Linked DNA regions of Methyloterricola oryzae. The protein of the gene in region 1 interacts with the protein of each later gene in a pairwise test. Links are inferred from orthologs where the notes say so. Each region holds a gene or a part of one and is shown in the gene's direction. Other genes may lie near its edges.

The links.
Region 2: the proteins of EK23_RS04605 (region 1) and EK23_RS03830 interact in binary tests that used the Escherichia coli proteins (3 or more experiments, as listed by UniProt). The link is inferred for Methyloterricola oryzae from one-to-one orthologs.

Annotation. Positions count from the first base shown.
Region 1 is NZ_JYNS01000002.1:165,576-168,832, forward strand. What follows is about bases 185-3,205. They hold EK23_RS04605 (TonB-dependent siderophore receptor), read left to right. Parts: upstream 185-492; coding sequence 493-2,919; downstream 2,920-3,205. Other genes in these bases: EK23_RS04600 (FecR family protein), read left to right, coding at 185-322; EK23_RS04610 (PepSY-associated TM helix domain-containing protein), read left to right, coding at 2,922-3,205. Also shown: more of EK23_RS04600, read left to right, coding at 1-184; more of EK23_RS04610, read left to right, coding at 3,206-3,257. UniProt on the Escherichia coli protein: Involved in the uptake of iron in complex with ferrichrome, a hydroxamate-type siderophore. Binds and transports ferrichrome-iron across the outer membrane.
Region 2 is NZ_JYNS01000001.1:869,643-872,826, reverse strand. The notes cover bases 202-3,184. They hold EK23_RS03830 (energy transducer TonB), read left to right. Parts: upstream 202-1,323; coding sequence 1,324-2,046; downstream 2,047-3,184. Other genes in these bases: EK23_RS03815 (DMT family transporter), read left to right, coding at 3,125-3,184; EK23_RS03820 (ExbD/TolR family protein), read left to right, coding at 2,724-3,128; EK23_RS03825 (MotA/TolQ/ExbB proton channel family protein), read left to right, coding at 2,060-2,722; EK23_RS03835 (PepSY-associated TM helix domain-containing protein), read left to right, coding at 202-1,197. Outside these bases: more of EK23_RS03835, read left to right, coding at 1-201. UniProt on the Escherichia coli protein: Interacts with outer membrane receptor proteins that carry out high-affinity binding and energy dependent uptake into the periplasmic space of specific substrates such as cobalamin, and various iron compounds (such as iron dicitrate, enterochelin, aerobactin, etc.).

The DNA of each region.
Region 1 (3,257 bases):
GGGCAGTTCCAGGGCTTATCGCAAGGATGCGGGGCTGGGGCCGCGCCAGCCAGCGGACGCCGAGCGCGACCGGGCCTGGCTGGAAGGCCGGCTGGTGTTCCGGCAGACACCCTTGAGCGAAGTCGTTGCGGAAATGGAGCGCCATCATCCGGTGAAGTTTGATTTCGCCGATGGTGAGATTTCCCGCCAAACCCTCAGTGGCAATTTCGACGCCGGCGATCTGCAACCCTTCCTTAAGGCCCTGGAGACCATCCTGCCGCTCAAGGCGATCAAATCGGGCGACAGAATTATCGTGCAACAGGCTGAGGCCCGCTCGCGATGATGGGCGAGGGTTTCCGCCGGACGTGCCCTTGCGCTGCCGGGGCCCGTGCCGCAAGGCCGAAATCGCTCCGATAGAAAAATGTCCACTTGCAAGTTCCCCGCTCGTTATTTGTCAGTGAGCGCGTTCGCGCCAGACGCTTTGCACTGATAACCACGAAAGGGGAACACACCATGGAAGCTGGCCATCCGGAGCCAACCACGAAGCGCATGTCGGTCGGAGAACTGGGCAGGCCATTGATGCTAAGCCTGGCGGCCCTGGCCGTCGAGGCTTCGGCCGGGGAAGCGGCCCGTTACACCTTCGATCTGCCCTCACAGCCCTTGTCGGCGAGCCTCAACTCGGTCGCGCTGACTTCGGGCGCCAAGCTCGTCTACGCCGACACGACGGTCAAGGACCGGCGGGCTGCGGCACTTCAGGGCAGCTATACGGTGGACGAGGCGCTCAATCGGCTGTTGGCGGCCAACGATCTGCATGCCGAGCCGGTAGGCGGCACGGTGTTTGCAGTCAAAGAGGCGGCATCGGCGCCTTCCAACGCCCTGCCCAAGGTCACCGTGACCGGCAAGGCCGACTACGACCCCAATGATCCGTATAACGACAATTACGCGGTCCCGAATTCCAAGACGGCGACCAAGACCGATACGCCTATCATGGAGACGCCGGTTTCCATCCAGGCGGTCTCGCGCACGGTGATGGATGACCAGCAGGTGGTGACCCTCAACGATGCCCTGAAGAACATCAGCGGCGTGCAGGTCACCGATGCCTTTTACGACGGGGCGATCATCCGTGGCTTCGACTCCGAGGGCAATACCTATCGCAATGGACTACGCCAGGCCTATTTGAGCAACATGGAGACGGCGAACCTTTCGGCCGTCGAGGTGCTGAAAGGCCCTGCCTCCGTGTTGTACGGGCGAATCCAGCCGGGCGGCATGATCAACCTGGTGCCCAAGCGGGGGTTCAAGGACCCGTACTTCTCCGTGCAGCAGCAGTTCGGCTCCTATGACTTCTATCGCACCACGGTGGATGCCACGGGTCCCTTGACGTCGGACAAGACCTTGCTCGGGCGGATGAACATCGCCTATCGCAGCAACAATTCCTTCCGCGACTTCGTCAGTCAGGAAAATGTTTTCGTTGCGCCGACTGTGACCTGGCGGCCCACGGACCAGTTCGAGGTGAACCTGGATGTGGAATACCAACATTACCAGTTCACCGACGACGAGGGTGGTCTGGTGGCGGTCGGCAATCGGCCGGCGGACATTCCCATCAACCGCTTCCTGCAGGACGGAAACTACACCAGCAAACTGCACCCCAATACCCAGGACAAGGTGCTGACCGCCCTCGATTGGACCTATCGCTTCAACGAAGACTGGCGCATCACCAACCGCTTCCAGTACACCTCCACCAGCTACCATCAGACGTCCCTGTGGTTCGGAGAACTGAACGAAGCCACCGGCGTATTGAAGCGGGGTGTCTGGGACACGGCGCTGCGTCGCAACTCCTATGCCGCCAATCTGGATCTGGTCGGCAAGTTCTTCACCGGCGACTTCATGCGACACGAGACCCTGGTGGGCTTCGACTTCTACCGTCTGGACGAGCACGACGGCCCCGGTTACACCAACGGCATCTATGGCGGGATCAACGAGATCAATATCTACGATCCGCAATACAGCGGCACCGATCTGACCCGCCTGCTGCCGCCCGCGCTGGACTTTGCCTACGAAAACTACGAGAACTGGTACGGGGTTTACTTCCAGGACCAGATCACCCTGTGGGAGAAGTTGCATGTGCTGCTCGGTGGGCGACAGGACTGGGCTTCGCAAAGCACGGGCGGATCGGACAACGGATCGTTTGCGGCCATCAACCTGGAGTCCCTTTCAAGCAATGCCTTCAATCCCCGCTTCGGGCTGTTGTACCAGGCGACGCCCTGGCTCTCCCTCTACGGCAACTACGTGCAGTCTTACGGCTCGGCAAACTCCGGGTTCTCCATTTCAGGCCAGCCCTTCAGCCCGCAGACCGGCAAGCAGGCGGAGATGGGCGCCAAGCTGGAATCACCGGACAAGCGTGTGACGGCGACCTTGGCCTTTTACCAGATCTACAAGGACAATCTGTTGGCAGTGGACCCGCAGAATCCTCAATATTCCAGGGCAAGCGGTCAGGCCAGGAGTCGTGGTTTCGAACTGGACGTGAGCGGCCGGATTACCGAAAACTGGGGCGTGACGGCGAGCTACGCCTATACCGACGCGGACTACGTCAAGGGCGATTTCGAGGGCAACGGACTGATGGGCGTGGCGAAAAATTCAGGCAACGTCTGGACCAAGTACGAGTTCAGCGAAGGCGACCTGAAAGGGCTGAGTTTCGGTACCGGCGTCTATGCGCGGGGGCAGCGCCAGGGCGATCCCGAGAATTCATTCCAACTGCCTGGCTATGTGCGCTGGGACGCCAGCATTGGATACAGCTTCGTTCATGCGGGCGCCAAGATCACGACGCAGTTGAATGCCTACAACCTGCTCGATCAAACCTACTACGACCGCTCCAGCTACCGTTTGGGCATCAACGCAGGAGCGCCATTGACCTTCCTGGGTTCGGTCCGGGTGGAGTATTAGGCGTGGTTAGCATCGCTCATCGCCATTCCCCGGAAGACTTTGGCGCCGCAAGGCTTGCGCGCCTCAAGGCCCGCCGCCGGGTGTGGCTGCAGGTGCACTTGTGGCTCGGACTGACGGCGGGAGCGGTGCTGGCCCTGATCGGGCTGACCGGCAGCGTGCTGGTGTTCTGGCAGGAGTTGGATGCCTGGCTGAGTCCAGGGCAGTTCCGGGTGAGCGCGCCCGCCGAATCGGCATCCTATCGCCCGCTCGACGAGATCGTGGCGGCGGCCCGGACTGGCGCTCCCCCTGGCGCTGAACCTGGCTTCGTCTATTACCCGGAAGGCCCCGAGGACGTCTTC
Region 2 (3,184 bases), on another replicon or contig:
GAGGAGTTGGATGGCCTACTCGGTCCAAGCTTCAGTCTGGAGGACGAGCCCAGCCGCCACATGCTGTCCTTGGAGCAGATCATGCGGGCGGTCGAGCAGGCCCATCCCAAGCGCTATGCGCCCTGGACTCTGGAATTGCCGGACCGGCCAGATTGGCCGGTCACCGCGTGGTATGCGAGGCCCGAGGAAACTGCGGATCGCTATTACGCTCCGCTGATGGTCTCGGTGAATCCCTATACGGGCGAGGTGCTGGCCAGCCGCATCTGGGGCGAGACGGTGAGTTCCTGGCTTGCGGACCTGCACACGCAGCTGCTCGCAGGCCGCGGCGGGCGGAGCCTGGTGGGGATGCTGGGGCTGCTGCTGATGCTGTCGGCGGCGAGTGGCCTGTACCTGTGGTGGCCGGGGCTGCGTAGTTTGAAGCAGGCCTTCCGCCTGCGCCGCACGCATGGGCTGATGCGGTTGGCGCTGGACCTGCATCGGGGCATTGGTCTGCTTGCCGCCGCATGGCTGCTGCTCATGGCTGCCACCGGATTCAACCTGGCTTTTCCCGAGTTGGCAGAAGGCGTCATCGGCGACACCGCCATGGCGCATGGCAACGAGGGGCGGGAGGTCCGCAGCACTGCCGTTCCCAACGATCATCCGGTCAGTCTCAGTGAGGCCGTGGTGATCGCCCGCGGGCTGTTTCCTCATGCACAGGTGCGCCGCATCACCCAGCCCGCCGGCGAGACCGGCAGCTATCGCGTGAACCTGCGGCAGCGGGATGAGATCAACCAGCGTCACCCGTTCACGACCGTGTGGGTGGACCGCTGGAGCGGCCAGATTCTGGATGTGCGCAACCCAAACCAGTTCTCGGCCGGGCAGACTTTCCTCGCATGGTTGTGGCCTTTGCACACGGGCGAAGCTTATGGCGGTGGTGGACGGCTTGCCTGGTTCTTCGCCGGCGGCATTCCCCTGCTGCTTTATGTGACCGGGCTGCTGCGCTGGCTGCATAGGTGCGGCTGGATTGCTGACCGTCCGACGAACTGGCCGGAAGCATCCTGGCGAGGGCCAGGGGTTCTCCGGGATATGGCCATCCGGTTGGGGCCAATCGCACAGGCTGCGGCGCTGCGCCTGCGCGCCGGTCTGATTGCCCTGCTGCTGGCTTTGCAGCATCGCCTGGAACGTCTGGCGGCCGGATTGCAGCGCAAAGGGCGGTGAAGGAGGGAGCGTTGTCGCTTCAAATGGTTATAATATAACCCCGCTTGGCAGGGCCCTGTCCGGCGGCGGGCAACCGGGTCCGCGCGAGCGACGACGCCGGTCTGGAACGGATCCTGTTAATTCCCCATGAAGCTTTCGTCGTTCAACGAGCCTCCGCTTACGCAATCACTGCGCGCTCCTGCCATCGGCATTGCCGTTTCAGTGGTGCTGCACGCGTTGTTCTGGACGCTCTGGTCCGCGGAACGGCCGCAGCCTCAGCCGCCCATAACGCCTGCGCAAGTGATCGAGGTGGCCCTGGTGGCCGCGCCTCCGGCCGTTGCGCCAACACCGCCGCAGCCGGTGGTGAAGCCGCCGCCCCCACCTCCGCCAAAACCGGAAAAACCACCGGAGAAGCCGGCCCCCAAGAAGCCGGACAAGCCTAAACCGAAGCCGGTGGAGAAGAAGCAACCTCGGCCGGAGCCTGTCCGCGAGGAAGTCAAAGCGCCTGCGCCGCCAGTTCCCCCGGCTGCGGAGACGGCTCCGGCCTCGGTTGCCGCAAAACCGCAAGCGCCTGCGCCACAGCCCTTTGTCGCGGCCAGCTATAAGGATGCCTCGCTGAAGAATCCGCCGACCCGTTACCCGCCGGTGGCCTTGGAGCGGCGCTGGGAAGGGCGGGTGGTGCTGCGGGTGCAGGTGCTCCCCAGCGGTTCGGCGGGTGAAATCCGCATCGAGAGCAGCAGTGGCCACGAGATCCTCGACAATGCCACCGTCGACCAGGTCAAGGAATGGCATTTCCTGCCTGCGCGCCGCGGTGACCAGGCTGTCGCCAGTTGGGTCATTGTGCCCATCGAATACAAACTCAAGCACTGACAAGGAATCGAACATGATCGAAGTTTCCGCCGGAAATATCGTGCAGATCACCCTTTGGGTCCTCATCGCCTTTTCCGTCATCACCTGGGGCATCATTTTCTTCAAGACCTGGTCCCTTTGGCGTATAGGCCAGGGCAACCGCGGTTACGGGGAAGCTTTCTGGGGCGCGACCGATCTGGAGGCTGCGGCGCACCTGGAGCACCAAGACAGTGCCTGGGGCCGAATCGCCGGGGCGGGCTTTTCCGTGCTCGGCGAGATGCGCAGCAACACCTCGCGCCTGCTGGAACTGAGCGGTGATATTCAGTCCATCCTGGAGCGTTCCCTCCGCCAGCAGATCAGCAAGGAACGCAAGGTGCTGGAGCAGGGCCTTTCCATGCTCGCCAGCATCGGCAGCACCTCGCCATTTGTCGGCTTGTTCGGCACGGTCTGGGGCATCATGCACGCGCTCAAGGACATCAGCCAGGCCAAGTCCGCCAGCCTTGACGTCGTGGCAGGCCCCATCGGCGAAGCGCTGATCGCCACCGCCATCGGCATTGCCGCCGCCATTCCGGCCGTGCTGGCTTACAACTTCTTCCTGCGCCGGATCAAACTGTGCGAGTCCGAGCTGGAGGATTTCGCCACCGATTTCCTCAACCTGGCGGTCAAGACTGGCATTAAGAACACCGGGAGCGACTGAGATGGCCTTCAAGACCGATTCTTCCGACCGCGAGGCCATGAGCGAAATCAATGTGACGCCTTTGGTTGACGTGATGCTGGTGCTGCTGGTGGTCTTCATCGTCACCGCGCCGTTGCTCACCCAGGCTGTGCGGGTGGATCTGCCCAAGACGGAGAAGACCGATCCGACGCCCGACGAACATGTGGCCACCGTCGCCATCGACGCCCAGGGCGCCATTACCCTGAACGACCAGCCGCAGCAGCCACAGACCTTGGAGGCCCAACTCAGAAGCCTGTTGCAGGCAGACCCTGAACTGATCGTGCAGTTCCAGGCGGATGAGGCCGTGTCTTATGGCCGCGTCGCCGAGGCCATGGCCATGACCCACCGCGCTGGCATCACCAAGTTGGCTTTCATCACCCGCGAGTGAGGAAAGCCCGGACGAGGCAGGTCGACGCATCCCCGGCGCGTGGCTCCGACAAGCGG